One region of the Bacillus hominis genome, then DNA from elsewhere that is predicted to be linked to it. Evidence: riboswitches for the same ligand, from Rfam matches in the RefSeq annotation. Region 1 holds a riboswitch; each other region holds the start of a gene.
The links. A riboswitch is a leader RNA that binds a small molecule or an ion and turns the genes downstream of it on or off. The one in region 1 is predicted to bind S-adenosylmethionine.

Region 1 (10,606 bases):
TGCCAAAATAAATGAAGCACTACAATATTATGAGCCACTTCAAGAAGAAAGGCATTCTATTGGCTGGCTAATGAAAACACAAGAACGCCTGCAAAGACGTGTGAAGGAAGGACCATTTACAGCGAAATGGATTGATTTATATTTAGAAGAAGCTTTGCGAAAAGGTATAAAAGAAGTTGGTATTGTCGATCATTTATACCGTTTTCATGAAGCGAAAGGATATTATGAAAAGTATGTAAATATTAGTGATTCTAAGCTCGGTCGTTTACAAAAAGAATGGTTAGATCAAGTAAGAGTAACGTCTCTTTATGATTTTACAAAGGCGATTGAAGAGGCAAAAGAGCGATGGAGTAAACGAGGGGTAACGCTCAAACTTGGAATTGAAGCGGATTATTTTATCGGCGGTGAACAAGAGTTAAAAGGCTTACTAGCATTAGGAGAATTTGATTATGTAATCGGTTCGGTCCATTTCATAGATGGTTGGGGATTTGATAATCCAGATACGAAAGAGTATTTTGATACGCATGAGTTACATACTTTATATCATACGTTTTTCGCTACAGTTGAAAATGCTGTTCGTTCGGAGCTCTTTGATATTATAGCTCACCTCGATAACATAAAAGTATTTAATTACCGGTTAGATGAGAATGAACAGCTTTCTTATTATAAGGAAATAGCGCGTGCGTTAGTAGAAACGAATACGGCAACAGAAATAAATGCGGGATTGTACTATCGCTATCCTGTGCGCGAAATGTGTCCAAGTCCGCTTTATTTACAAGTATTAGCTAAGTATGGAGTTCCGATTACTCTATCCTCAGATGCTCATTATCCGAATGATTTAGGAAAATATGTGGAAGAAAATATAAAGACATTACGCAATCATGATATTTCTCACATAGCTACATTTACGAAACGAGTAAGAACGATGAGATTGCTTGAAGAAGAAGTAACAATTTCAAAATAAAACGCGATTTTTTGATGAAAATCTTCCTTTTTGTTCAAAATAAGAAAGAATGAAAAGGAGGGTAAGAAATGGCGAAACAACAAAAGAAACAAAATGTACAAGCGGTGGACCAAGCGTATACTTCTGAAACGAATCAAACAGCTAATTCAGTTATTGAGGAACAAATTAGCGATACAGTTGCAGAAGGAACTATTGATGCGAAGCTTGAGCAAGAATCACAAGAGAAAGCGTAAGAAGAGAGGAGAGATGAATCTCCTCTTTTCTTATGTGAAAAAATGACGATTTTCAAAACTATAATCAAATCCCTTGGTTTTTATATATGAATTTCTTACAATGAAATATAAGAGGTATCTTATTTTGTATAGAAGAGGTGTTAGTAGTGGCGAAAATATTAGTAGCAGGGAAAATTCCAGAAATCGGCTTAGAATTATTAAAAGATCATGATGTAGAAATGTACGATAAAGAGGAGTTAATTTCTTTAGATGAATTAACAGAGCGTGTAAAAGATAAAGATGCATTGTTAAGCTTACTTTCTACAAAGGTGACGAAAGAAGTTATTGATGCGGCACCTAATTTAAAGATTGTTGCAAACTACGGTGCTGGTTACGATAATATTGATTTCACATATGCAGGAGAAAAAGGAATTGCAGTATCGAATACACCGAAAGTATCAACTGAAGCGACAGCAGAATTAACATTTGCACTTCTTTTAGCAGCGGCACGTAGAATTCCTGAAGGAGATACGTTATGTCGTACAACTGGATTTAACGGATGGGCGCCATTATTTTTCTTGGGCCGCGAAGTACACGGTAAGACAATTGGAATTATTGGCCTTGGAGAAATCGGGAAGGCAGTTGCAAAGCGTGCGAAAGCATTTGGAATGGATGTTTTATATACAGGACCAAATCGTAAGCCTGAAGCAGAAAGTGAACTGGGCGCAACATATGTGACATTGGAAGAATTATTACAAACAGCGGACTTTATTACAATTAACTGTGCTTATAATCCAAAGTTACATCATATGATCGATGAAGAACAGTTTAAAATGATGAAGAAAACAGCATATATTATAAATGCTTCACGTGGACCAATTATGAATGAATTTGAACTTGCTCAAGCATTAAAAACGAATGAAATTGAGGGTGCAGCCCTTGATGTGTTTGAATTTGAACCGAAGATTACAGAAGAGCTAAAAGGATTAAAGAATGTTGTGCTCGCTCCTCACGTAGGAAATGCAACATTTGAAACTCGTGATGCGATGGCTGAAATGGCAGTTAGAAATATTTTAGCTGTATTAAATGGTGAAGAACCAGTAACACCTGTAAATCAAAAAGTATTAGTTACAAAATAAAAAGAAACCTTCCAATTTCGGAAGGTTTCTTTTTATTTTTCTTTATTTTCTTTTTTAGATGGTCTTTGTCTAAGAAATTGAGATAGCATATACAAAATATATAGTGGAATGGCAATGAATAAGAAAACAGAAAAATTACCAAAACCTGTTTGGTACATTGTGATAATGCTTCCGACTAAAAATAGTGTAATAATGATGCTATATCGTGGAATTGGTACATCTTTTAAACTTGGGATACGAATACGACTTACCATTAAAAATGCGAACGTTACAAATACTGTAATAAGAACGATTTTTGGAATGGTATTTGAAAATAATGTTAGGAAAGCGACAAGCCCTCCTGCTGCAGTAATCGGAACTCCAGTGAAATATTTCATAGAAGTAGAAGATGGTGTTACATTAAATCGTGCTAAGCGATATGCTCCAAACAGTGGGAATAATCCCGCTATGTATAGTCCAATGATTCCGTAGTTGGAAAAAGATGTGTAATACATTAAAACAGCAGGTGCTGCGCCAAATGTTACAACATCTGCGAGTGAATCAAGCTCTTTCCCCATTTGTGAATCAACGCGTAATAAACGAGCAACACGCCCATCAAGACTATCTAACATCATCCCGATAAGTACTAAAATAGCAGCTGATTTATAATATCCTAAAGATGCATAGCCGATTGATAAAAATCCGCTATATAAATTTCCGAGCGTAAATAAGTTTGGAATAGCTGCTCTATACAAAATCTGATCCCTTGCTTTCTGTTATAAATTCTTAATTAGTGTATGAAAGTTTACTTATTTTATCATACCATAAATTTCTTTCTCATACGAAAGAAATTCCCAATTTGTGAAAGATTTGAAGTGTAAGTAAAAAAGAAGCAACTTTTCACAAAGTTGCTTCCTACATTATTCAAATTTCGTTGTCATCGTTCCAGTTTTATATCGATTGTTAGGATCGAATCGTAATAAATCTCCATAAATCAGTTTGTCAGAGAGTTTTAAATCTGTTTTTGCTTTTTCAATATACGGCTGACATAGTGATACATCTGCCTCTTCACCTGAGCTTTTTTTGTAGCACACATTTTTTGTATACACATAATCCTCTGTTACAAAACTACCATCGCGCATTACCATAAGTGGATCTTTTTCTTTTATAAATAAGTCAGTTCCAAATTCAACTGATTGATTCGTTTTAATACCAAGTAAATGAAGCAGCGTTGGTTTAATATCGATTTGACCGGATACTTTAGAAATGACTTTTCCTTCTTGACCAGGTACATGAATGATGAGAGGGACGCGTTGTAATTGCATCGCATCAAACGGTGTAATAGCGTCTTTCCCAAGGAACTGAGCCATAGCTGCGTTATGGTTTTCGGAAATACCGTAATGATCACCATAAATGACAATAACGGAATTGTCGTACAGTCCTTCTGCCTTTAATTGATTAATAAATAATTTAAGAGCTTCATCTGTGTAACGAACTGTTGGGAAGTAGCGGTTTAAAACAGCACTTTCCGAATTAAACTCATCAACATATTGATCTTCTGGATTTAGAAGAAACGGAAAATGGTTTGTTAAAGTAATAAATTTTGTATAGAACGGCTGCGGTAAAGATTTTAGTTTTGGAATAGATTGCTCAAAGAACTCTTTATCTTTTAATCCCCAACCGACAGACATTTGTTCCGTGCCTACGTAATCATTTAAATTAAAATAGCGATCATATCCAAGTGCAGGATACATTACATCACGATTCCAAAATGTTTTATCGTTTGAATGGAAGACAGCAGAAGAATATCCGTATTTCTTTAATTGTTCTGGTGTGGCTGTATATTCATTTGTTGCATGAGTAAAGAACACAGAACCACGATCTAACGGATAAAGTGAGTTTTCCACGATAAATTCAGCATCAGAAGTTTTACCTTGTCCAGTTTGATGATAGAAGTTATCGAAATAAAAACTATCTTTAATAAATTCGTTTAAAAATGGAGTGATTTCTTTTCCATTTATTTTTTTATTAATAACAAAACTTTGTGTAGATTCCATTGAAATTAAAATTACATTTTTCCCTTTTGCAGCTCCAAATAAGTTTTTATCTACGTGTTTATCTTTTGCGTCAGTATAGTTTTTAATCTCAGAGAATCCGTCCCCACTTGCAAATACACGTTCAGCTGAAGATTTAGATTGGAGTGTAATATCAAATAGATGATATGTGTATAAACCTAAATTTTTCACGACAGTTTGACGGTCAAATGAGCGTGAGAACATTTGTGGCTTATAAATAACTGAAACGACAATTTGCAGTGCCAATATCGCTGTTACACCACTAAAGAAAGTTCGCTTTTCAGAGCGTGAAAGTGGTGTTTTGTCACAAAATGCCGGGAATTTACGTGATATAAACATTAAAATAATTGCATCCGCAAATAAAAGTAATGTTTTATACGTAAAGAGTTCTTTAATGCTCGTTCCTAAATCAGCCATATTATTTGTTTGGAATAAAACGGGGAAAGTAACGAAATCATCATAAAACCCGTAAAACATTGCATTTCCAAATAAAATAAATGACAGAACAAAACTAATTCCAATAATAATTCGGTTGCGGTGCTTAGATGCAAGTAAAGCGAAACCGAAAAATAAAAGTAATGAAGCTAGTGGATTAATAAAAAGCATAAATTCTTCAAAGAAGTTATCAATTTTAATATCGAATGCTAGCTTGTACACAATATATGTTTTAATCCATAATAAAACGACTGCAACGAGTGCAAATCGCAGTTTTGGAAACAAATGTTTTAGCATAATATACTCCTCTCTTAAAATCATGACAGTTCCTGTGAGTTTGTTTGAAAAGTGTCTCACTTTATATATACGAACAGTCCTTTATTATTATGATTATTATACTATGAGTATCATTATACGAAAATAAAAGAGGGTTGTGGGCCTTTTTTGCAACAATTGAGTAGAAAAAGCGAAGTGGGAGACAATAAAATGGAATTTCTATGTATGATTATTATCATTCGTTAAACATGGAAAGTATTGCGTAATGATAAGGAGGTTATGATGCGAAAATTATTATATTTTATAGTATGCATTAGTTTTATGCTTTTTGCTTCACCGAGTGTGTCAATAGCCCAATATGATGCACCCCTTATGGAAGATGCACTTTATTCTGTTTTATTTCCAAAAATAAATAAAGCAATTGAAAAACAATATGGGACCTTGAAACCTTATCAATGTCCTAAAATTATTAGTATAAAAAAAGTGTATAGTGGTACATATTTATTTCAAGCAATTATTGAAGTAACGAAGTATGAACAGGTTGGAGGGAAAATTCTTCCCCCATTTGAAAAAGTAGCAATTACATTTAATAACGAAGAAGGCGAATGGGAAGTAACAAAGATTATAGTAAAGCGCTTACCAAACGATGCGAAACTAAACTGTAAAAAAACAATATAAAAAATTGTTTGACAAATAAAATGTTCCTTTGGTATTGTTAATAGCAACATTAGATGTTTGAAAATTAAATAGACTTACCTCATCTACTCTCAAAGGTAGAGGCCGCGATAGGAAAGAGTAAGCTATGTGAGATTTAGTGGAATCTGTGATCATAGGTTGAAAGGGACTATTGCCGAAATATAAGAATGACCACCTTATTCTTATATTGGGACTACATTGAATAAATGTAGTACTGTCATAATATTTATTTTATGGAGAGCTATTTGGAGATGTTGATGCGGTTTCTTATTTGAGAAGATAACAACTCGTTTATTTTTTCAATATATATTTTTCCTAATAAGAAACGCGTGTGAACATTGTTCCGCGCGTTTTTTGTCTATCTAAAAGCGTGCTGCAATGAATAGAAGATTGGGGTTATGAGTTTTAGAGGAAATAAGGGAGGAATTCAAATGTATTTACACGGCACAAGCCGAATCAATGGGCAAGGACACTTAGAAATTGGAGGGTGCGATACGACGCAACTAGCAAAAGAATACGGAACACCACTTTATGTATACGATGAAGAGTCAATTCGAGGGAAATGTCGTGCGTTTCATCGTGCTTTTAAAGAAAGTGGTTTCTCTTATCAAGTAGCATATGCTAGCAAGGCGTTCTTGTGCATGGAGATGTGCCGAGTAGCTCGTGAAGAGAATATGTCTTTAGATGTTGTTTCTGGAGGAGAATTATATACTGCGCTCCAAGCAGGGTTTCCTGCATCGCGTATTCATTTTCACGGAAATAATAAAACAGAAGAAGAAATGATTATGGCTCTTCAGGCAAATATCGGTTGTTTTGTAGTAGACAATTTCTTAGAATTAGAAATTTTACATGATTTAGCAGTGCAACATGGGAAATTTGTGAACATATTAATCCGTGTAACGCCTGGAGTAGAGGCACATACACACGAATATATAACAACAGGTCAAGAGGATTCGAAATTTGGATTTGGTGTTTCAAATGGTCAAGCGATGCAAGCAATTGAGCTTGCCTTGCAAAAATCAAATTATAATGTGTTAGGAATTCACTCGCATATTGGATCCCAAATATTTGAAACGGCTGGATTTGTTCGAGCAATTGAAGTACTCCGCCAATTTTTAGAAGAAGTGAGAGAGCGAACACATTATGTGATGAAAGTATTAAATGTGGGCGGAGGTTTCGGTATACGTTATACGGAATCAGATACACCGTTAACACTTGAAACGTATGTGCACGCTGTAACGAGTACGATAAGCGAACAATTTACACTATGTGAATATCCGCTTCCAGAAATATGGATTGAACCAGGTCGTAGTATCGTAGGTGATGCTGGAACAACACTTTATACAGTCGGATCGGTGAAAGATATTCCTGGCATTCGAAAATATGTTTCAGTCGATGGTGGAATGACAGATAATTTAAGACCGGCTCTATATGGAGCTCGTTATGAGGCAATGTTGGCGAATCGAGGAAATGATGAAAATGAGGAACTCGTTTCGATTGCTGGGAAATGCTGTGAAAGTGGAGATATGCTTATTTGGGATATTAATCTCCCGAAAGTTGCTTCTTCTGATTTACTAGCGATTTCATGTACAGGTGCATATGGGTACTCGATGGCGAATAATTATAATCGTATTCGTAGACCAGCTGTCGTTTTTGCAAAAGGTGGGACATCACAAATTGTTGTAGAGCGTGAAACATATGAAAATATTATTGGGAACGATCGCATACGTATTAAAGAGCTGGTGTGAATGAGAAAGAAGGAGTTGTCTAGTAAAGGCAACTCCTTTTAAAAAAAGAAAAATAATTAAATATATCGGAAAACTAGGATTGAAAAAAATCTGAATTGTGATAAAATACAAATACAAAGCTTATCAAGAGAAGCGGAGGGAACTGGCCCGACGAAGCTCGGCAACCTGCTTATAGAAAGCAAGGTGCTAAATCCAGCAAAATGGAATCCATTTTGAAAGATAAGGTAAAATATATTACCGAACAGTCTTTTCGAAATGGGAAAGATTTTTTTTATGAATAAAAGGGGGGGCTGTTCGCGTGAGTGTACGGGAGCATTTTGATGAAGTGTCTGAGAAGATTCAAGCGATGCTTGCTGATATGAAATATGGTTCAATTACAATTGTTGTGCAAGATGGAAAAGTCATTCAATTAGAGAAAAGTGAAAAAGTACGTTTAAAGTAAAAAGCGCTGACTAGAAAAACTAGAGGCGGTTTTAACCTATTTTATTAGGTTAAAACCGTCTTTTTGCTTTTACAGGGGGAAAAAACATGTTGACGTATGAAACGTGGGAAGAAAATAGCGTTTCATTTTCAGAAGAAGATGAAACAAAAGGCGCGCTATCAGTATTAAGTTGGGCTTATAAAGAATATAAAGGTGAAATTGTATATGCATGTAGCTTTGGAGTGGAAGGGATGGTTTTATTGCATCTTATAAACCAAGTAAATCCATCTGCTAAAGTTGTATTTTTAGATACAAATGTTCACTTTCAAGAAACGTACGAATTAATTAAAAAGGTACGAGAGAGATTTCCTTCATTAAATATTATAGAAAAACAGCCAGCACTTACACTTGAAGAACAGGCAAAGCTTCATGGAGAAAAATTATGGGAAAGTAATCCGAATCTCTGTTGTAAGATCAGAAAAATTTTGCCGCTAGAAAAATCATTAGCAGCCGAAAAAGCGTGGATATCAGGCCTTAGAAGGGAACAATCAGAAACGCGTAAGCATACAAAATTTGTGAATCAAGATCATCGTTTTCGGTCTATTAAAATTTGTCCACTCATTCATTGGACTTGGAAAGAAGTTTGGCGATATGTATACAAACATAGTTTGCCATATAATCCACTGCATGATGTTGGGTATCCAAGTATTGGGTGTGAAAAATGTACATTGCCTGTAGGAGATGGTGGCGACTCAAGAGATGGAAGATGGGCTGGGAAAATGAAGACAGAATGCGGACTCCATTTTCAATAAGATAGATCTTGAAATAACTCTAAGAGGGGATATAAAAAGATGAGTACAACAAATAAATTAGTAAACCGTATTGATGAAACATATGACATATCGAACATTGTCAAAGAAATTGAGCTAGACAAAATTGCGCTTAGTGATTTAGAACTTCTGGCGACAGGGGGATATAGTCCACTTACAGGATTTTTAGGGAAGAGAGATTATGACTCAGTTGTAGAAACGCTTCGTTTAGTAAACGGTAGTGTTTGGAGTATACCGATTGCATTACCAGTAACAGAAGAAGAAGCGGATAGATTGAAAATTGAAGAAGAAGTAAAACTGGTTAACGATGGAACTATATATGGTGTCATTCAAATAGAAGATATTTTTGTGCCTGATAAAGAAAAAGAAGCGTTACTCGTATATAAAACGACGGATGAGGCTCATCCAGGAGTGAAAAAATTATATGAACGACCAAACGTTTACGTTGGAGGAGCTATTATTCTCACAAAACGCTTTGAACATAATCAATTTCCTTCTTATCATTTAGATCCAATTGAAACGAGAGAAGAATTTAAAAAACGTGGTTGGAAAACAGTAGTGGGATTTCAAACGAGAAACCCAGTGCATCGTGCTCATGAATATATTCAAAAATCTGCCCTTGAAATTGTAGATGGCCTCTTTTTAAATCCGCTCGTTGGTGAAACGAAATCAGATGATATTCCAGCTGATGTAAGGATGGAAAGTTATGAAGTATTACTGCAAAATTATTATCCGGCAAATCGCGTTTTTTTAGGGGTATTTCCCGCAGCAATGCGTTACGCCGGGCCAAGAGAAGCGATATTTCATGCATTAGTAAGAAGGAATTTTGGGTGTACCCACTTTATTGTAGGGCGTGATCATGCCGGGGTAGGAGACTATTACGGAACATATGAAGCACAAGACATCTTTGCGAATTTTACAGTAGAAGAGTTAGGGATTACACCGCTATTCTTTGAACATAGTTTTTACTGCACGAAATGTGAAACGATGGCTTCAACGAAAACATGTCCGCACGGAAAAGAGGATCATGTCATTTTGTCGGGTACGAAAGTAAGAGAGATGTTAAGAAATGGTGAGATTCCACCAAGTGCATTTAGCCGTAAAGAAGTAGTGGAAGTGTTAATTAAAGGTTTGAAGAAAGAAGCAGTAACAGAATAGGGAGAGAATGAGATGGATACGAATATTACTTGGCATACAGCATCTGTTTCAAAAGATGAGAGAAGAGTGAAAAATGGGCATCATAGTTTTGTAGTTTGGTTTACTGGTTTATCGGCTTCAGGTAAATCTACCGTAGCGAATGCGGTTGCTCGGAAACTATTTGAAAAGAATATTGGGAATTATGTGTTAGATGGGGATAATATTCGCCACGGTTTAAATAAAGACTTAGGGTTCTCTGAAAGTGATCGTATGGAAAATATAAGACGTATTGGTGAAGTGGCGAAGCTATTTGTAGACCAAGGAACTGTTGTCCTTACAGCGTTTATTTCACCATTTCGAGTAGATCGAAAACAAGTTAGAGATCTATTAGCGGCAGATGAATTTATTGAAGTCTTTGTGAAGTGTCCGATTGAAGAATGCGAGAAACGTGATCCGAAAGGGCTTTATAAAAAGGCGAGAAAAGGTGATATTAAACAGTTTACAGGTATTGATTCACCGTATGAGGAACCAGAACGAGCGGAATTAATTGTAGAAACGCACAAGCATTCTATTGAAGAATGTGCAGAACAAATTGTGAAGTACTTACAAGAGCGCAGTTTCATATAGGGGGATAAAAGATGAGTTATGAAAAAGTGTGGGCTAATAATGAAAAATTAAATCAAACAGAGAAAAA
Region 2 (10,606 bases), 1.2 Mb from region 1:
CACTGGAAAGAACTATATGTCAATAATAAAAATAGAATGTTAATTTCTTGAAATAATATATTAAAAAAGTAGATTCCGGTGTATTAAGGAACCTACTTTTAATGCGTTTTGTGAAAAAATAATTAGTATGGTGGAATAACGTTGGTCAAAGTTACAATTTATTTTTCAATTTTTGCCCATTTGAAGTTTAATTGACCTGCAAAGTCTACTTGCACAATGCCTTTCACATAAGAACGTTCTAAATAAGATTCTCCTTTTTGGTAAAGAGGAGCGATAACAGAGTCTTTAAATAATATTTTCTCTGATGCTAGTAATGCGTCAAAGCGAGCCTTTTCATCACCAGCTAAAGTCGTTTTCACTTTTTCTATTGTTTCATCGAACTCTTTATTAGAGTAATGATCTAAGTTGTAAGGATTATTCGTTGTAAACAATTCAAGGAATGTAATTGGATCAGCAAAGTCAGGGCTCCAACCGTCAATTCCAATTTCGTAGTCACCTTTTAATAAGAGTGAAACTTGTTGCTTACGCGGTTGCGGTTTTATATTTACTGTTAAGCCCTCTAAATTCTTTTCTAGTTGTCCTTTTAAGAACTCACCAGTTTTCTTCTCAAGGTCACCGTCACTTGTTAATAATTCTAATGTGATTTTTTCAGAACCAAGTTCTTTTTTTGCTTTTTTCCATAGTTCTTGTGCAGATTTTGTATCAACCTTTGTTAAATCCCCGTTTGCAACGCGGAAGTCTTTTCCGTCAGGTCCTTTTGCAAAGTTTTGTGGCACGAGGCCATAAGTTGGGGTAGAACCATCATTTAAGAGCGTATTTACAAAGGATTTTCTATCGATTGTTTGATCGATTGCTTGTCGTGCAGAAACGTTTTGAAGTACTTTGTTTTGTTGATTCATACGTAAAAATTGTACGCCTACGTTCGGACGCTCTTTAAAGTTAGCATCTTTTTTATATTTATCAACGAAGTCAGATGTTAGTTTTATACGGTCTAATTGTTTTGACTCGAATAAATTTACTTCTGTCGATTTTTCTTTTACGACGTTAAAATTGATTTCTTCCAGTTTGACATTATCTTTATCCCAATAGGTAGGATTTTTCTTGAATTTAAAGCTTTGTTCGTGCTTCCAATCACTTAGTGTAAAAGCCCCGTTGTACAAAATTGTATTATCTTCTAAAGCGTACTTATCACCTTGTGCTTTAAAGAATTCTTCGTTAATTGGTAGAAATGTTGGGAACGCTGTTAAGCTAATAAAGTACGGAACAGGACGCTCTAATTCTACTTCAAACGTATGGTCATCAACTGCTTTTACACCAAGTTGATCGGCTGGAAGTTCTTTGTTGTTAATTTTTGTTGCGTTTTTAATATCAAAGAATAGAAATGCATATTCAGAGGCTGTTGCTGAATCGACAGCTCTTTGCCAAGCGAAGACAAAATCTTTCGCGGTAACAGGAGTACCGTTTGACCATTTTGAATCTCGTAAATGGAATGTGTATTTCGTTTTATCGCTATTTACTTCATGAGATTTTGCAACGCCAGGGACAGGTTTGTTACCTTCACCAAGATTATACAAACCTTCAAATACGTTTCTCATTACTTGACCAGAATCAGTATCTGTAGCACGAGCTGTATCCATTGTTCGTATTTCAGTAGGTGAAGATAAGTTTAAAACCTGTTTACTAGGTGCCTCGTCTTTTGCATTTGCTCCGCTTGCTTCGTTTTTATAACTACCGCAACCAGTTAATAAAATACTTACTCCTACAACTGATGCAATACCGGGTACAAACTTCTTTTTCATTTGATTTTCCTCCTAAATAATTAAGTTTGGGTGATGATGAGGGAAATGAAAAATAAAAAATCCCTCTTTTCATATTGAGAAAGAGGGATTTTTACGTACAAGTTATGCACCCGTATATAAACGAATTCCCTCATTCTATCTTTCAAGCCATAAGGCTTGCAGGAAGTGGCACAGTATTCAAAATGAACCTGTTGCCGAGGTTTCAAAGGGCCAGTCCCTCCACCTCTCTTGATACAATGAGTAAACGAATAAATTTTATTAATTTTTGTGTTTCTTTGATAATTCAAAATCTTACACCTTGGATAATGAAGTGTCAACCTAATGAAATGTAGTTTAAATTTTCAGTTTTCTTTAACGGAAAAACCACTGCATATGGCAGTGGTTTTTCTACTAGAAGTTAAAGTTATCTGGATCTGGACCAACGCGACGATCTTCATTGAGTGCTTGAATTGCTTTCATGTCATCAGCACTTAATTCAAAATCGAATATATTTGCATTTTCAATAATGCGATGTTCTTTAATAGATTTAGGGATTGTTACAACTTCGTTTTGTAAATCCCAGCGTAAAATAATTTGCGCAGTTGATTTATTATATTTTGTCGCAATTTCTTGTAACGTTGGATTATCAAGTAATTGTCCTTGCATTAATGGTGACCAAGCTTCAAGCTGGATATTATGTTCTTTACAGAAAGTGTGTAATTCTTCTTGAGCTAAACGTGGATGGTATTCTACTTGGTTAACCATTGGTTTAATTTCAGCGATTTCAAATACATCTTGCAAATGGTGAATGTGGAAATTACTCACACCAATAGCGCGAACACGGCCGTCTTTATAAAGCTTTTCTAACGCTTTCCATGATTCAGTATATTTCCCTTTTACAGGCCAATGTACTAAATATAAATCTAAATATTCTAGACCTAATTTTTCTAATGTAGTTTCAAATGCTTGAAGTGTTGTTTCATAGCCTTGATCGCTATTCCACACTTTTGATGTAATGAATAATTCTTCACGTGAAACACCTGATTCACGGATCGCTTGTCCAACGCCTTCTTCGTTTTGATAGATTGCAGCAGTATCGATGCTGCGGTAGCCATTTTTAATTGCTGCTTTTACAGAATCAATTACTTCTGAACCATCTTCTACTTTAAAAACACCTAAACCGAACCAAGGCATTTTTACACCGTTATGTAATGTTGTATAGTCTTTTAAACTTGTTAAACTCATATTATTTCCCCCTAGCTTTTTTGTTTGTTGCTTCTACTGCTTTTTGAATTGCCTCTGAAAAATTATACTCATATAAAGTTTTGAGACCTTCAGCTGTGGAACCCCCTGGTGTTGTTACTTGTTCGCGGAGGTTAGCTGGATCTTGCGTTTGTTCAAGCATAGAAGCAGAGCCAGAAATCATTTGAATGACAAGATGTTTTGCAGTTGCCTCATCGACTCCATAACTTATTGTTGCTTCAATTAAGCTTTCGGCAAAGTAATAAAGGAAGGCTGGTGCACTTCCAGTAACTGCAGTAAGTTGATGCACTTCTTCCTCAGTGCAAAGTTGCGAAGTGCCAATTCCTCTTAAAAGCAGTTGCAGGGTTTCCTGATGCATCTCGGTTACTGATTGTCCCATTGTATATAAGGAGATAGACTTTCCAATTTCAGCAGCTGTATTTGGCATAATCCAAGCAACAGGTGTCCCTTGAGGAAGTCTTTCTTCTAGATAAGATGGTCCGATTCCAGCAGCAACTGTCACGACAAATTGATCAGTTAGAAGAGGGGATAACTCCTGTAATAACTGTTCATGTGCAGCTGGTGGCATTGCTAAAACAATCGTATCAACGGATGTAATATGCTGCTTCCAATCTGTAGTGATGGACACATTATATTGCCCTTGTAATTGTTCTAACTTTTCTATGTTGCTTCGGTTGGAAACGATGATTTCTTCAATGTATTCTTTACTTGTTTTGAGTAATCCGGAAAATATAGCTTCTGCCATACGACCGGCACCAATAAATAAAATTCGATGTTTATTAGGCATATCCTTTATTCCTTTCTAGTGGAGATATGTTATAAAAAACGATACCATTTTTAAAAGTGAATTGTAAAAGAAAAAGCCTAATTTTATTTGTATTTCGAACCTTTGTCCTTATTTTGTATAGGATATTGTGTACTAAATATATACAGAGGGGAAGTTAAAGATGAGAGAGGAATATTTTAACAAACGAAATATCCATTGTGACAAATTCATGCCTCCTATTGCACCATGTCCAATAGAAGTAATAGGTCCAACAGGAGCAACAGGAGCAACAGGAGCAACAGGAGCAACAGGAGCAACAGGAAAGCCTGGTCCAATGGGCCCAGCAGGAGTTGATGGGACTAATGGGAATTGCGGATGTGATTGCTGCGCCTTAGCTATACAGGAATATTTAAGGTGCATCCCACTTCAATCAAATATTAATGTAGGAGTAAAAAACGTAACATCGTATAAATTAGATGGAGTAATTTTAGACGAGATAAATGAATATATGATTAAAGTAAAAAAAGAAGGTTGTGAGTATGTCATTCCGATTTGTCATATAACGAGCGTATTTGAAAGGATGGAAGTGACCGCAGTATCAATGAGTGAAGTAAAAGAAAATGATGAGTGTTTCAATTGTTGTGAAGGTGCGGTGGAAGAGTTTTTGAAAGCGGTTGCTGTTGCTGATTTTTATGTGGGGAATGATTGTTTTCAATGCGCTGAGATTGTAGAGCTCCGAAATGGGGGAGTTATAGTGAAAGTGAAAGAATTAGGTATGGGGATTATTTCTATTTGTGATGTTGTCGCAATCTCAAATATTGATAAACAAAGCAATTCATCTGCATAAATAGTTTTCTGAACATTCCGCTTATTTATTGGATTCATAAGAATAGGTATGTTATATTAAGGAGCCGGATTTTTTAACTAGCTCCTTAATTTGAATTTTTTGTGAAAATACAGATAATAATGAAAAAAATGACTTGTGCTTAAATATAATATAGTAAAATTAACATTTAGGAGGGTGTTATGGAGAAAGATATAGATTTGGCTATTGTCCTTTGTAAGGTAATAAAAGTTTATAGGGAAATGTACGGGGAAATGATTTTTAAATTTCGAAGGAAAAATAACGATTTTATTTATACGGACATTGATCCCAGACTTTTAAAGCTGATCGGGCTAAAAAGAGAGGAATTTATCAACAAGTCTCCTAGAGAAATTTTTACTAGACGAGAGACTGTCGATAAGTTGCTCGATATTTATAGAGAAGCCTATGAAGGAACAAAAGTAATTTATTGCATATTAGATCCTATGAAGAATGTATATGTAATTTCTTTACAAAGGAAAATGAAGAACAAGGCAGTTGAAGAAGTATATGGTCGTTGTATCATAATGACAGCGGATGATAAAGTGTTGGATATGACCAAAGGGGTAATGATTTTTGATTATTCGGAATTTTATGGTTGAATAGTTTTATTTTCAACTGCTTGTCGTAACTGACGAATAATATGAATAATGAATTCCATCTCATCTTCAGTTATAGATTTTCCATCTAGGGTAATATTGTATTTGATACTTAGTTCTTTTAAATCCATATCTAAATCTTGAAGAAATTCATTTTCATCTTTTTCTTTTTTTTCTTCATCCTCATCGCTTAAAAGATACCACATGTCTACATCATAAATATTTGCTATCCTTTTTAACAATGTTAAAGATGGTGTGTAAATACCCCGTTCAATTTTAGAAAGATTACTATAATCATAATTGAGTTTTTGGGCTAGACTTTTTAAGGTATCTCCATTTTTTTTACGGAGTTCTTTAATCTTAATGTTCATTTTTTTCCCACCTTAGAAAATTGCATACAATTTTATTCTACTCAAAAAAAATTGGAAAAGGCAAACTTTTTTGAGTTTTGGTTTAATAATCAAATATATATTTTTTTGGTATGAAAGACCAAAAAAAATATATATATAGAAGTTTACTTTTGCAAATATGCTGAAACCGAAGGTGTTTGTATAATGTTGAATTCGTTACATTGAATGGGATAATTTATTTTAGAAATAATCCATATGTAAGGGAATAGAGTGTTAGAATGAGAGACCCATCTTTTAGATTTATAATAATTTCTATAGTGTTCTAGCTTTTCTTCCATTATAGCAGAAGAATATCTGGAAATTTGAATTTCAACAAAAAATTCCTTTTTGTCCCATAACATATATATATCGGGTTGCATAAAAGTAGATCCATATCTTTTCTCTACTTCAAAAATAGTTGGTTGTTTGTATTTGCATACGTCTATATAAAAATTTACAATCGCCAAATAATGGTTCAATTTTTGAGAGTTAGTTTTAATTAAAGAAGGTGTTGGAAAATAAACATAAGGTTGTAATGTAGTATTAGCTTCTATATAATTTTCGCGTCTTAGCCTTTTTAAAACAAAGTTTGCTGATGTAATTGGGTTTTTTAAATTTCTAAAAAAAATTTGAGCAATTTGATCACGAGACATACAGCGGAATAGGTGTAAAGCATTAATAATTTCTTTATCACGGCATGTGAGCAAAAATAAGCCCTCCTTTTGTTGTTTATAGTAGAAACAATATTTGAGACATATGTCATACTACAGTTTCTAAAGTGAAAACAAATGTAGGGGTTACTATTGTAAGTATATATAAGGGAGTATTGTACTATTCTTAGAAAAAGCGAGAAGATAATCATTAAATTCGAATTAATAAATTTAAATTTATATAGAAAAAAAGCTAACTATATAAATAGTTAGCTCTTAAGCAAGAAAGGTTTTGGAGTGAAAAAATGCCTTGTAATGTATAGTACGTTTGAAAGTGATTCCTGTGCATATGTACAGAAAAAAACACCCAATTAAAGAGAAATTGGGTGTTTGGTGTTATGCTTTCGTCATACCAAGCAATACAGCGCCGCCGATAATTAAAACACTACCTAGTGCAATAAAGATCAATTGGCGTTTTGTTTTCTTTTCACCTAAGAAGACAATTGCGCCGAATGTTGAGATAACGATTCCAGTTTGAGATAATGGGAAGCTTGTTGCTACTCCGACACGTGGTAATGAAAGAAGTAAGAATAAGTTTCCTGTTCCCCATAGTAAACCAGATAAAGCATTACGAATTGCATATTTGTTAAATGGTTTATGTTTAGATGTCAGTACAACTGCACCAACAAACATACCGACTGCCTGTGGTAAAATAGCAGACCAACCATCAATGTTATACCAACGAATAATAATTACATATACAAGATAACCGAAAGTAGAAACAATTAAAGTAAGAAGTCCCTTTTTCAATTGTCCTGGTGGCTGTGCATTTTCTTTATCATCTAATGATGTGAATACAACACCAACTACGATTAATAGGATTGCAATCGTTCCCAGAACAATCGTTGTAGTAGTAGTCCACTCACGAAAAGCGATAACCCCAAAGATAGTAGTTGCAACAAGCTGCATACCAGTAGAAATAGTTACAGTAGTTGAAACACCTAGTTTTTCAACTGTTTTTAATTGGTTTACTTGTCCTAAAGCCCAGAATAAACCTGAAATAAAGCCAACAATCAAGACTGTCATTGTTAAAGTTGGTTGAGTAAATACATACATAATTGTTGCGAAGAATAGAGCACCGATTGTCATACCTACCGTTTGGCTATATGCACCACCGCCCATTTTTACGCTTACTAATAAGATGTTTCCCCATGCGATTGCAGGAAGAAGCGCTAATAAAATGTCCATTACAAGACTCCCTTCGGTTTTCTATACCAATATAATTACATATCGTTCTAACGATTGGTAATGCCCCACTAATAGAGTAGAAGATTACCGATCGCCAAAACAGGATGAAGAATTTACGATATAAATGCGTTTTCATTTCTTCATTTTTTGAAACACTTTCATATAATAACAGGAAATTACCTATTTTAGAAAGTAAATTCAAATAAAATGTATATTTAAATAAGAGGTAAAATTCAGTTATTAATCAAATCATTTTATTTTTCGGGAAATAAAAAGCAACTTTTGTCGAAAGTTGCTTTAAGAAGTAGTAATTCTTCTATTAATGAGTTGAATACATAGTAAGAATAGAAGGGACATACTAATCGTTATGATTACAAGTGTCCAAGCTAGTTGCATATTACTTGCATCAATAGCCATATAAATCGCCGTTGGAATCGTCTGAGTTTTGCCAGGTATATTTCCTGCAAACATTAAAGTTGCACCAAATTCACCGAGTGCGCGAACAAAGCTTAAAATCATACCACTTAGTAACGCAGGAAATGCAAGCGGGAGTGTAACATGTAGAAAAACTTGATATTCACTTGCACCAAGGTCGCGTGCGCCATCTTCAATTTGTACATTTGCGATAGAAAATCCTGTTTTTGCTGATTGATACATGAGCGGAAATGCAACGACTGTAGAAGCAATGATAGCAGCAGTAGATGTAAACATAATGGACTGCTGAAATAATGATTCAATCCACTTTCCAATGGGACTGTTATTTCCGAAAATGATAATTAGAAAAAAGCCGATAACAGTTGGTGGAAGCACCATTGGTAATAAGAAAATAGTTTCTAGTAGTACTTTATATCGCCACGAGGAGCGCGCTAATGCTCGTCCAATAATCGTTCCCAAAATCGTAACGATAATGGTGGCGCACGCAGCTACTCGCAAAGATAGAAAGACAGGTGACAAAATTGTATTAAAGCTCATAGCAATTATGGCAGGATTGTAAATCCATATTTCTTAAAGATAGATTGTGCATCTTTTGATTGCAAATACTCATAGAATGAAGTCGCCTCTTTCTTATGCTTAGATTCCTTTATAACACCTAAAGGATAGTGGATTGGCTCATGAGAATTAGCCGCTGCTGCCTCTGCAATTTTCACTTTGTCTGAAACGAGAGCGTCTGTTTTATATACAATACCGGCATCAACATTACCTGTTTCTACATATGTTAACACTTGGCGAACATCTTTTGTAAATACGATTTTATTTTGAATGTCATTCCAAAGATTTTCATGTGTTAGAGAAGCTTTTGCATATTTTCCTGCAGGTACAGATTCGGGTGTACCAAGTGCAATTTTTTTGATTTTCTCATCTTTTAAATCTTGAAATTTTGTAAGAGAACTATCTTTTGGAACGACTAGAACTAGTTCATTTCCAAGAAGATTTTTCCCTTCTTTTTCATTAATGAATCCTTTTTTAACAAGAGTTTGGAATTTATCCTCTGCTGCAGAGAAGAATAAATCAGCGGGTGCACCTTGTTCAATTTGTTGTTGAAGTGCACCAGAAGCACCGAAGTTAAAAGAAAGTTGAATAGTTGGTTCTTTCTCTTTATATTGCTTTTCAATTTCTTTTAGTGCATCTTGTAAGCTTGCAGCAGCGGATATAGTCAGCTCTATCGATTCCCCTTCTTTAGCAGCTGATTTTTCTTTCTTTTCTCCGCTGGAACAAGCTGTACTGAACATAAGAAGGAAAGAAAGTATGAGTACTCCAATAGATCGAAATGTGAACTTATTCATAAAAAAATCCCCTTTTGTTTTGATATATTCAATTATAACTAATTATAACTAATTATAACTAGTTATAATTGAATATAATTTGAACATATAGCTATTTTTAAAAAATAGGAGAAATATTCTTTTCTTTGTTACAATGAAAGAAGAAAGTGAGGAATCGTCTATGGATCATCATTCCTACACAACGGAAGAAGTAGCAAAGCGATTAAAAGTATCAAAACTAACTGTATACGACCTAATTAAAAAAGGCGAACTTCCTTCTTATAGGGTTGGTAGACAAATGCGCATTGATGCAGCTGATTTAGAACAATATATAAAGCAAATGAAAACCGGTAAAATGCAATTTACTCCTGTAAAGAAGGACGAAATTAGTAGTTCGAATACACGCATCATTAGTGGTCAAGAACTAACGTTAGATATGTTGGCAAAACATATAGAAAATCGTCTGCCAAATTCTAATATATTAAGAGCGTATCAAGGTAGTTTAACGAGTTTAGTGAAGATGTACCAAGGAGAAGGAAGCGTCGTTAGCTTGCATTTGTTTGATGGGGAAACGGGTACGTATAATGTTCCTTATGTAAAACGTATTTTAGTCGGACAACCATGTATTATGATTAATTTATTATCAAGAAACGTTGGGTTTTATGTGCAAAAAGGGAATCCAAAAAATATAAAAACATGGGCTGATTTATCCCATTCATCTATACGATTTGTAAATCGAGAAAAAGGTTCTGGTATTAGGGTGTTAGTGGATGAACAATTGCGAATTCAAAAGTTAAATAAAGAACGTATTAGTGGATATGAATGGGAAGAATCGAATCACCTTGGTGTTGCCACGCAAGTCGCGAATGGAAAAGCTGATGTGGGAGTAGGATCAGAAAAGTTTTCACAAATTGTAAACGTAGACTTTATTCCAATCATGAAAGAGCAGTATGATTTAGTACTTCTGAAGAATAAAGAAAATGAGGAACTTATTGAGGTTATAAAAGGGATTTTGCAATCTGAAGAGTTTCGCAATGAATTAAAAGCAATTGGTGGATATGATATAAGCAAAACAGGCCAAATTATATATGAAACAAACTAAAAGGCTGCTTGTCTATAAGACGAGCAGCTTTCTCTATATAGAAAGGGGTCTGGGGAAACAAAGTGTTAAACGAGACTTTGAGCAAGTGTGTAAATGAAAGCCGTAAGAAGAGTCGCTCCACTTGCAAGTCCGATAAAGTCTGATTTGTTGAAAGTAATGTTGTTCATTATAATCTCTCCTTATTTG
Region 3 (10,606 bases), 2.5 Mb from region 1:
GTTGTTACAGAGAACGCTTTTCCATGTAATTGTGGGAAGTCGGGTTGCTTAGAAACGGTAGCCTCTGCAACAGGTATTGTGCGTGTTGCTATGCAAAAAATACAAGAGACAGATAAAGAAAGTGTTTTACGTTCTATGTTAGCAGAAGAAGGGCTTATTACATCAAAAGATGTGTTTGAAGCGCTTGGACAAGGTGACGAACTAGCGGGTGAAGTAGTGGAAAAAGTAGCTTCTTATTTAGGATTAGCTGTAGCGAACCTTGCTAGTACGTTGAACCCAGAGAAAATCGTAATTGGTGGTGGCGTATCTAAAGCTGGAGATGCACTATTAGAGCCAATTCAACGTTATTTCGAGCAATATGCTTTCTCACGTGCTGTAAAGAGCACAAAGTTAGCAATTGCAATACTTGGTAATGATGCAGGTGTTATCGGAGGAGCTTGGCTTGTAAAAAAGCACAAATACGAAGCGAAGATGATATAAGTTGTGAAATATGAAAAGAGGAAGGGGAAACCCTTCCTCTTTTTGTGCAAAATCTTGATGAAGAATAACATGTAAATGAATTAAGCTGCTGGTGGGTACCCGTTATATAGAACAGTCATGATCGTAAACCATCCGAAAACGAGTACAGTTGCAATTGCAAAGCCGCCCGCGAATAAGTTTTTTTCGCGAAGTGTTCTAAGCGTAGCAAATACAGCTAACAGAGTGACTAGCGCAAAAATAATAACAAGGCCCATACAATACCCTCCTCTGTCTACCGATTCCTCAATGTGAGTTTTTGGAATATTTACTCTTTTATATTGTACATGTTTTAAAAATGATTGTCGAGATAGCATCCTTTCTTTTCCTAAGAGAAAGAAATGTTGTATCATTAAAAGTAAGTTTAATAACTGGAGGAGATTTTCATATGAAGTGGATACAAATGCCGTTAGGCCCATTACAAACAAATGCTTATATTTTAACGAACGATCAAAATGAGTGTATTATCTTTGATCCTGGCCATGAAGGAGAGAAGCTCGTTACATATTTACAAGAAGAACAATTAAAACCATTGGCGGTTTTATTAACACACGCTCACTTTGATCATATTGGTGCCGTTGATGCGGTGAGAGACGCTTTCCATATTCCTGTATACGTACATAAAGAAGAAGCAGATTGGTTAGGAGATGGAACTGTAAATGGCTCTCAAATTTTTATGATGAATCGCAGTATTACAGCAAAACCAGCAGATCATATTATTGATGCAGAGGGCAGATTAACTATCGGTTCATTTAACTTTGAAATTTTTGAAACACCAGGACACTCTCCGGGAAGCATTTCTTATTATTGCAAAGAGGCGAATGCTGTATTTTCTGGAGATGTATTATTCCAAATGAGTATTGGAAGAACGGATTTACCTGGTGGAAGTTTTGCTGAATTAATTGGAAGTATTGAAGAGAAATTATTTGTATTACCAGATGAAACAGCGGTGCTATGTGGACATGGTCCAGAAACAAGCATCGGTTTTGAAAAAGAAAATAATCCATTTTTACAATAAGGAGCTATTATGGGGATGGAGCTCATTTTAAGAGAATGGATGGGGAAAGAGAAGGATTGCTCAATTTCATATAGTACGTATATGAACCTCGTATTGTATACAGAAGAACATGGCTATTATATGAAGGAACGTGAAAAGATTGGAAGGCAAGGTGATTTTTTTACAAGTAGCAACGTATCCTCTGTTTTTGCAAAAACGTTTGCTAAGTTTTTTATTCGTCTTGTTGAGAATGGTGAAGTTGCTCCAAATATTTGTGAGATTGGTGGAGGAACAGGAAAGTTTGCCTATGATGTTTTACAAGAATGGAAACAATTATCTCCGGAAACCTTTATCAATTTAAACTATTCAATTATTGAAGTGAGCCCTTTTCATAGAAAATTACAGCAAGAGAGTCTTTGCTCATTTGATAATGTGTCGTATTATACATCTTATATTGAAATAGGAGAGTCTTTCGAAGGGATTATTTTTTCGAATGAATTATTTGATGCGTTTCCTGTTGAAGTAGTTGAGAAAAGAAATGGAATTTTATATGAAGTACGTATCACGTATACAGATGATGGAAACCTTACAGAAGTATTTAGACCGATAGAGAAAAAAATCGGTCGTTACTTATTGAAATATAACATTCATATTGCGGAAGGACAGCGTTTTGAAGTGTCTATTGCAATGGAAGAGTATATAGAAGAGATTGCGAAATGGTTTCAAAAAGGTATATGTATTACAGTTGATTATGGATATACAAAAGAAGAATGGATGCATCCTGCACATCATGAAGGAAGTTTAAGAGGATATTATAAGCATAAGCTAATTCGTAATCCGCTTGCATATCCAGGAGAAATGGACCTTACTACGCATGTTCATTGGGATGAGTTGAAGGTGAATTTTGAGCTACAAGGAATTAATACGATATGGCATAGGAAGCAATCAGAGTTTTTGTTAGCAGCAGGAATATTAGATCAGCTTACCAGCCATCAAGATACCAACCCTTTTTCTGAAACTCAAAAACTAAATAGAGCTATTCGCTCTATGATTTTGAACGGAGGATTAGGTAATGCTTTCGATGTTGTTATACATACGAAAGACATGAAAGATTTATATTTGAATCGTTATTTGTACATGTGAAAAAACAAGACACAGTATTTTCTGTGTCTTGTTTTTTAATACGACGTTTAGTATGTAGCATTATATATTTTCTCTCATGATATATATTTATATTAAAGATATGAGATGGAAAATATAGAATACGTTCTTTTTCTCTGTCTATAGGTCCCTAACCTAATAATACGCGAACGAGTTGAATAATTGTTTCGTTTTCTACTTTGTAGTAAATTTCTAATCCTTTTCTTTCACTAGAAACGATTTTAGCACTTTTTAACTTTGCTAAATGCTGTGAAATTGTAGATTGTGGCATGTTCAAGCCTGTGTACATTGTAGAAACGTTGCTTGGGCCACGTTCAATTAATCCCTTTACAATACATAAGCGAACAGGATGAGCAAGCACTTTCAATAATTCTGCATTGCTTTCATATAGTTCTATTTCTTTTTGAAAGGTTTCTAACATGTTCTTTTCCACCTCCGTGTGAGCTGTTATACCATACTATACATACCAAAAAATCAAAGAAAAGAAAACAGTTGTTGCAGAAAAAAAGTCCTAAAGTAAAGAAATTGTAAGAAAAGAGACCCTGATGTAAATAAAATAGATAAATTTGCACAGTTTTGTAAAATGACATTTTTGGTTGAAAATTTTGATGCGTTTCAAAAATTGAAAGATATAGATATATTCGTAACACAATTTTATCATGATTTTCTTATTCTTTCAAATGAATATACAAAATTTTTAAAATAATATGACAAAGGAATTATAATGTTATATATAGAATATATAACAGGTTAAAAGAAGCCCGATGTAATCAGCTTTTTTATGATGATAATGAAACAATTGAGTGTAGCTGATAAATCTTAGAATGATCAAGCCATTAGTCATTTATTCTAGAGCTCATCTTTTAGCAACTTTAAAAATCTGTGGTTCCATATATTCTCATAAAAATCAATTGTCTCTTTTGCGGACATAAATGGATTATTTAACGTAGAGGTTGTTTTTTGAACCATGAAGTTTTCGTATCCTAGTCCGTGAGCAAATTTAATCGTAGCATCCATACAGTACTCTGTTTGGGCACCGCAAAATTCAATACGATTTACAGATGATTTGTCTAAAATTTCTTTTAAGTTTGTTTTATAAAATGAATTTGCATGTGTTTTTCTTACAAAAAAATCTTGTTCTTGAACATCTAGATCGGTATGAATAGCCCAAAGTTCTTTTTCGGGTACTAAATCATCATCACAATGTTGAACAAAAATGATTGGTTTATTTAATTTTCTGTATGAAGAAATTCTTTTATTTACTTTTGTAAGCAAGTTTTGTAAATCAAATAAATGCTCTCCGTTACAACATACCCCATTTTGTAAATCGATAACGATTAAAATATCTGCACAAGTATCCATTATTTTCCCCCCTTTTATTTCTTAATATATCAATTAATCCATTACTTGGAAATATATGATATACTTTTATTTTTTAATGAACTATACAAAAAGAAAAAACATTAAAATAAATATGCTAGACAGCATAAAAAGAAGATATGAAAACTTAATTTCATATCTTCTTTTCTCTCTATGCATTTACAGGTTCTTCTACATAAGAAAGAGCATTTTCGAAATCGGATATTAAATCGTTAACATTTTCAAGACCAACCGATAAACGGAGTAATGAATTGGAAATACCTCTTTCATCACGTGCTTCTTGCGACAGTGCTGCATGTGACATTTTAGCTGGGTAGGAAAGAATCGATTCGACAGCCCCTAAACTAACTGCAAAAACAGGTAATTTTACTTTTGATAAAAATTGGCGGAGTGCATCTTCTGACTGCAAAGTAAAAGATAGGACAGCTCCAGCTGATGTGGCTTGAGATTGTTGAATATCAAATCCAAGGTGTGTTTGTAATCCAGGATAATAGACATTTTGAACTTTAGCGTGTTCTTGTAAATAATGTGCAATTTTATTGGCATTTGCAGCTGAATGCTCGAGACGTACATGCAATGTTTTTAGACCGCGAAGCACGAGAGAACAATCTTGAGGACCTAAAATAGCACCAAATGCATTTTGTAAAAATCCAATTTTTTGAGCGAGTTCGGCATCTTTTACGACCGCTAATCCGGCAGTAACATCACTATGACCGGCAATAAATTTTGTGGCACTATGAAGAACGACATCGGCGCCAAGATCAAGTGGCTTCTGGAATAGTGGTGTCAAAAATGTATTATCAACAAAAGTAATAGCGCCAATAGATTTTGCAAGTTTAGAAACGGCACGAATATCTGTTACTTTTAAAAGTGGATTAGAAGGTGTTTCTACATAAAAGAGTTTTGTATTTGGTTTAATGTTTTGCTTTATTTCTTCTAAATTGGTCATATCAACAAATGTATGTGAAACACCGTAACGGGAGAGTACTTCAGTAATAATTCGGTAAGTGCCTCCATATACGTCTTCTGAAATGAGTACGTGATCGCCCTGTGAAAGAAGGAGAAATGCAGTGGAAATCGCTGCAATACCTGATGCAAAGGCGAATCCTTTTGTCCCGCCTTCTAATAAAGCAATGATATCTTCAAGAGCTTCACGTGTTGGATTTCCAGAGCGGCTATAGTCATACTTTCCGAAAGCATCTACATCAAACTGATGAAATGTTGATGTGTTATAGATGGGAACGTTAACAGCTCCTGTTTGTGTATCGTGTTTATATTGGTTGTGTAGTAATAGTGTATCTATAGAATAACTCATATTCTTACACCTTCTTTTACAAGTTTAATGGCTTGCTTTAAGTCTTGGATTAAATCGTTACTATTTTCAATGCCGACGGAGAATCGTAGAAGACGATTACATACCCCGTTTGCCGTTCTGATTTCTTCAGGAATATCAGCATGCGTTTGTGTTGCTGGATAAGTCATCAAACTTTCTACACCACCAAGACTTTCAGCAAATGTGATTAAAGATAAAGATTGTAAGAATGGATTAATCCATGTTTCATCTTTAAGACGAAATGAAATCATACCACCTCTTCCTGGATAAAATACATCTGTCACACCGTCTTCATCATTTAAATAAGCAACAATTGCTTTCGCATTTTCTTCATGTTGTCTCATGCGAAGCGCTAAAGTTTTCATACCGCGAATTAATAGCCATGAGTCAAATGGACTTAAGACAGCCCCTGAGGCATTATGATAATGAGCAATTTCCTCACAAAGTTCTTTTCCTTTTGCAACGACAAGTCCGCTTAGTACATCGTTATGCCCACCTAAATATTTCGTTGCACTGTGAAGTACGATATCGGCGCCTTCTGTTAATGGTTGTTGTATATAAGGCGTGTAGAATGTGTTGTCTACAATAAGAAGTAGTCCATGCCTTTTCGCTACACTTGCGACACTTGCGATATCAGTAACTTGCATTAGTGGATTAGTCGGAGTTTCTATGAAAATAGCCTTTGTTTCAGTTGTGATAGCTTTCTCAATTTGTTTAATAGATTGTGTATTTACGTATCTACATCGAATATTCCACTTTTTTTCATGCTCAGAAAATAATCGATACGTTCCCCCATATAAATCCTCGGATACAATAAGTTCATCTCCAGAACGGAATAACGAAAGGACGAGGAGCACAGCTGCCATTCCTGAACTACAGGCATAACCTTGTTCGCCATATTCTAAGTCTGCGATTGCCTGTTCTAATAGACCACGAGTCGGATTTCCAGTTCTTGAATAGTCAAAGCCAGTAGATTTACCAAGCCCTTCGTGACGATAAGCGGTTGAGAAATAAACGGGTGGATTAACAGTTCCTGTTGTAGTTTCGCTACGGTTTCCGATTTGTGCTAGTTTTGTTTCGATAGTTGACATATGAAAATTCCTCCTTTTTAAATTAACAATTAGTTGAACCAATCGGGCTTTTACGGGCAGTTCGATTCCAACCTAACTTCTTTGTTCCAGCTGAATTTTGAGGTGGGAATCTTACTGCCCGTTAATGCGGGGTAAAATAAAAAAAGCCTTCTAAGAAGAAGGCTTTCGTTTTGAATAGAGTCTTCTTCTCATCTGTCAAATCTTTCACAATTTGCTGGAATTAGCACCTTATTAACGAATGAACGTTAATGGTTGCTGAGGCGTCACAGGGCCAGTCCCTCTACCTCTCTAGATAAGAATGTTCGTATGAAATTTTATTATGTTTTTAACTTTACAACAAAAGATAATTGAATTGCAACTTTATTTTAAATATTTTTTTAATTTTCCGCAAGTGTCATTGACTTTTATTTTTGTGCATGCTAAATTTATAAAAAATTAACAAACATTGTTAAAAGGGGAACGCATTTCCTTTTAGCTACATAAATAAAATAATAAAGACAAACTCTTATTGAGAGCGGTGGAGGGAAAGGCCCTGTGAAACCCGGCAACCTTCAAACTAAATGTTTGAAACGGTGCTAAAACCTGCAAAACGTGTGTTTTGCATAATAAGAGGAGGAACGATTATGTCCCCCTCTTCACTTTGAAGAGGGGTTTTTATATTGATAGAAATGAGGGAGATTCGTGAAATTACTAGATTTATTATCAAAAGGAATTGTAATAGGCGATGGTGCGGTTGGAACTTTATTACATTCGCATGGTTTACAAAGTAGTTTTGAAGAATTGAATTTGTCTGATCCGGACTTAATTATATCAATCCATAAACAATATGTAGCTGCTGGAGCGGATGTTATTCAAACGAATACGTATGGGGCAAATGAAGCGAAATTACGTATGTATGGATTAGAAAATCAAGTTGTCCAAATTAATAGAGCGGCAGTGAAGCTTGCGAAAGCATCAGTAACAGAGCGGAATGCAATTTTAGGGACAATTGGAGGTATGAAACATATTGGTGCTGTTACAACGACTGACATAGAGCGAGAATTTATGTTACTTGAGCAGGCAGGTACTTTACTAGAAGAACAGGTTGATGGATTACTATTAGAAACTTTTTATGATGAATTTGAATTATTGCATGCCGTTAAAGTATTGCGTAAACAAACGAATATTCCGATTGTTGCTCAGTTAGCGTTACATGAGGCAGGTACGACTCAAAATGGGAATGATGTCAATGAAATATTAAAACAGCTTTTAGACTACGGTGCCAATGTTGTTGGATTGAACTGTCAACTAGGGCCACTTCATATGACGGAAGCTTTCAAAATGATATCGATTCCTCAAAATGGCTACTTATCAGCATATCCGAATGCAGGTCTCCCGAATTATGTGGAAGGGCGTTATGTGTACGAGGGAAGTCCAGCATATTTTGAAGAGATGACACCAAAATTTATTGAACAAGGTATTCGTTTATTAGGCGGTTGTTGTGGTACTACCCCGGAACATATTGCAGGAATGAAACGTGCTATTGCAAATATTACACCTGTAATAGCAAAGGAGACGATTCAAAGGCCTAAAGTGGTCCATACACACGAGAAGCGTTCGAGAGCTCATGTTACTCTCGCAGAGAAGGCAAAGAAACAAACGACAGTTGTAGTGGAATTAGATCCACCGAAAACGTTAGACACGCAGCGATTTTTTGAAGGGGCAAGAGCACTGAAAAGGGCTGGAGCGGATGCTATTACTCTAGCAGATAATTCATTAGCATCTCCTCGTGTTTCGAATATGGCTATGGGTGCATTATTAACGAAGCATGATATTCCAGTATTGACGCACTTAACGTGTAGAGATCATAACGTCATTGGACTACAGTCTCACTTGCTTGGATTATCAGCATTAGGTATGGAGGAAGTGCTAGCTTTAACTGGTGATCCAGCGCGCGTTGGTGATTTTCCAGGTGCAACTTCTGTATATGATTTGTCATCTATAGAGCTAATTAAAATGATTAAAGAGATGAACGACGGTCGCTCTATTTTAGGGAAATCAATTGGTCCGGCAACAAGGTTTTCTGTCGGTGGGGCATTCAATCCTCATGTAAGGCATTTAAAAGCAGCGGTAAAACGAATGGAACGAAAAATAGATGCTGGAGCAGAATATTTCTTAACTCAGCCGATTTATGATGTAGCTTTAATTAAAGAAGTATATGAAGCGACAAAGCATTTGGAACAACCAATCTTTATTGGAATTATGCCGTTAGTAAGTAAGCGGAATGCAGATTTTCTTCATTTTGAAGTGCCGGGTATTACTCTTCCAGAAGAGATAAGACAAAGAATGGATGGACATGAAACGAAAGAGGCTGCTATTGAGGAAGGAATTCGTATTTCACAAGAGTTGATCGATGCGGCAATGAAATATTTTAACGGTATTTATCTTATTACGCCGTTTTTAAAATATGAAATTACAGAACATCTCGTGAAATATGTGAGAGAAAAGCAAGAAATGAAAGAGGGTATTAATTGATGAAACGAATAGAAGAGAGATTACAACATGAAATTTTAATATTAGATGGTGCAATGGGAACGATGATCCAGCAAGAAGACTTAACAGCGGAAGATTTTGGAGGAGAAGAATATGAAGGTTGTAATGAATATTTAGTAAAAACAAGACCGGATGTTATTTTAAATATTCATAAAGTCTACATTGAAGCTGGAGCAGATATTATTGAAACGAATACTTTTGGTGCAACGAATATTGTATTAAGTGATTATGCATTGTCTCATTTAGATGAAGAGTTAAACGAAAGGGCAGCGCTTTTGGCGAAGCAAGCGGTCAAAGAAAGTGGGAAAGAAGTATATGTTGCGGGAGCGATGGGACCAACGACGAAAGCAATTAGTGTTACAGGCGGTGTGACTTTTGAAGAGTTAATCGAAGCATATACAAGGCAAGCGAGAGGATTATTAAGAGGAGAAGTTGATGTATTACTCGTTGAGACGAGTCAAGATATGCGTAATGTGAAAGCTGCTTACCTTGGAATTCAATCGGCGTTTGAAGAACTAAACAAAATAGTACCTATTATGATTTCCGGAACAATTGAACCGATGGGAACGACTTTAGCGGGTCAAACGATCGAAGCCTTTTATTTATCGGTAGAGCATATGAAGCCATTATCGGTTGGATTAAACTGTGCTACAGGTCCAGAATTTATGAGGGAACATATTCGTTCTCTATCTGATTTATCGGAGTGTTATATTTCCTGTTATCCAAACGCTGGTCTTCCTGATGAAGATGGACATTATCATGAATCTCCATCTTCCCTTGCTGAAAAAGTGAAGCGATTTGCTGAAGAAGGATGGATTAATATTATTGGTGGTTGTTGTGGCACAACACCAGAACATATAAGTGCAATGAAATCGGCGCTTGCCTCGATTAATCCTCGTGAGCATCATGAAAGGGTTGGACATGGAATTAGTGGGCTAGAAGCGTTGCAATACGATGATTCTATGAGACCTTTATTTGTTGGAGAAAGGACGAACGTAATTGGATCGCGTAAGTTTAAAAGATTAGTAGCAGAAGGGAAATTTGAAGAGGCTGCTGAAGTGGCAAGAGCGCAAGTGAAGAAAAATGCTCATATTATTGATATTTGTATGGCAGACCCTGATCGTGATGAAATAGAAGATATGGAAAGATTCCTGGCAGAAGTTACGAAAGTGTTAAAAGTACCTATTATGATTGATTCAACAGATGAAAATGTTATGGCGAAAGCTCTTACTTATATTCAAGGAAAAGGTGTTATCAATTCTATTAATTTAGAGGATGGAGAAGAACGTTTTGAAAAAGTGACACCCCTTCTTCGGAAATACGGTGCTGCGATAGTTGTAGGGACAATTGATGAAGATGGTATGGCAGTTAGTGCAGAAAGAAAGATAGAGATTGCTAAAAGAAGCTATGAATTACTAACGAAGAAGTATGGTATACGCCCATCTGATATTATTTTTGATGCGCTTGTGTTTCCTGTAGGAACAGGTGATGAAGAATATATAGGTTCAGCGGCAGCGACTATAGAAGGAATTCGTCTTATTAAAGAAGCGTTACCAGAATGTTTAACGATTCTAGGTGTGAGTAACATATCTTTTG

Region 2: linked by a shared signal. The riboswitch ahead of QUF93_RS03490 (peptide ABC transporter substrate-binding protein) and the one ahead of QUF93_RS09325 (YezD family protein) in region 1 are both predicted to bind S-adenosylmethionine.
Region 3: linked by a shared signal. The riboswitch ahead of QUF93_RS22445 (bifunctional homocysteine S-methyltransferase/methylenetetrahydrofolate reductase) and the one ahead of QUF93_RS09325 (YezD family protein) in region 1 are both predicted to bind S-adenosylmethionine.

The regions. Positions count from the first base shown of each region.
Region 1 is NZ_JAUCFS010000005.1:1,352,908-1,363,513, forward strand. Features, by position in the region: gene QUF93_RS09290 (histidinol phosphate phosphatase domain-containing protein) at 1-964, shown strand, start outside; gene QUF93_RS09295 (DUF4025 domain-containing protein) at 1,033-1,197, shown strand; gene QUF93_RS09300 (NAD(P)-dependent oxidoreductase) at 1,344-2,315, shown strand; gene pssA (CDP-diacylglycerol--serine O-phosphatidyltransferase) at 2,348-3,049, opposite strand; gene QUF93_RS09310 (LTA synthase family protein) at 3,215-5,101, opposite strand; gene QUF93_RS09315 (DUF3888 domain-containing protein) at 5,363-5,758, shown strand; lysine riboswitch at 5,847-6,028, shown strand; gene lysA (diaminopimelate decarboxylase) at 6,208-7,524, shown strand; SAM riboswitch class I at 7,642-7,750, shown strand; gene QUF93_RS09325 (YezD family protein) at 7,823-7,966, shown strand; gene QUF93_RS09330 (phosphoadenylyl-sulfate reductase) at 8,053-8,757, shown strand; gene sat (sulfate adenylyltransferase) at 8,797-9,933, shown strand; gene cysC (adenylyl-sulfate kinase) at 9,946-10,539, shown strand; gene QUF93_RS09345 (nitrite/sulfite reductase) at 10,551-10,606, shown strand, end outside.
Region 2 is NZ_JAUCFS010000005.1:192,067-202,672, forward strand. Features, by position in the region: gene QUF93_RS03490 (peptide ABC transporter substrate-binding protein) at 159-1,799, opposite strand; SAM riboswitch class I at 1,932-2,037, opposite strand; gene QUF93_RS03495 (glyoxal/methylglyoxal reductase) at 2,190-3,023, opposite strand; gene proC (pyrroline-5-carboxylate reductase) at 3,025-3,828, opposite strand; gene QUF93_RS03505 (hypothetical protein) at 3,989-4,654, shown strand; gene QUF93_RS03510 (hypothetical protein) at 4,834-5,271, shown strand; gene QUF93_RS03515 (helix-turn-helix domain-containing protein) at 5,262-5,639, opposite strand; gene QUF93_RS03520 (replication-relaxation family protein) at 5,783-6,310, opposite strand; gene QUF93_RS03525 (GRP family sugar transporter) at 6,704-7,555, opposite strand; gene modB (molybdate ABC transporter permease subunit) at 7,853-8,527, opposite strand; gene modA (molybdate ABC transporter substrate-binding protein) at 8,533-9,339, opposite strand; gene QUF93_RS03540 (substrate-binding domain-containing protein) at 9,473-10,420, shown strand; gene QUF93_RS03545 (DUF3948 family protein) at 10,486-10,587, opposite strand.
Region 3 is NZ_JAUCFS010000005.1:3,829,490-3,840,095, reverse strand. Features, by position in the region: gene glcK (glucokinase) at 1-480, shown strand, start outside; gene QUF93_RS22480 (DUF2759 domain-containing protein) at 561-734, opposite strand; gene QUF93_RS22475 (MBL fold metallo-hydrolase) at 905-1,534, shown strand; gene QUF93_RS22470 (class I SAM-dependent methyltransferase) at 1,544-2,656, shown strand; gene QUF93_RS22465 (ArsR/SmtB family transcription factor) at 2,805-3,095, opposite strand; gene QUF93_RS22460 (cysteine hydrolase family protein) at 3,524-4,036, opposite strand; gene metC (cystathionine beta-lyase) at 4,206-5,369, opposite strand; gene metI (cystathionine gamma-synthase/O-acetylhomoserine thiolyase) at 5,366-6,478, opposite strand; SAM riboswitch class I at 6,664-6,777, opposite strand; SAM riboswitch class I at 6,981-7,090, shown strand; gene QUF93_RS22445 (bifunctional homocysteine S-methyltransferase/methylenetetrahydrofolate reductase) at 7,160-8,992, shown strand; gene metH (methionine synthase) at 8,992-10,606, shown strand, end outside.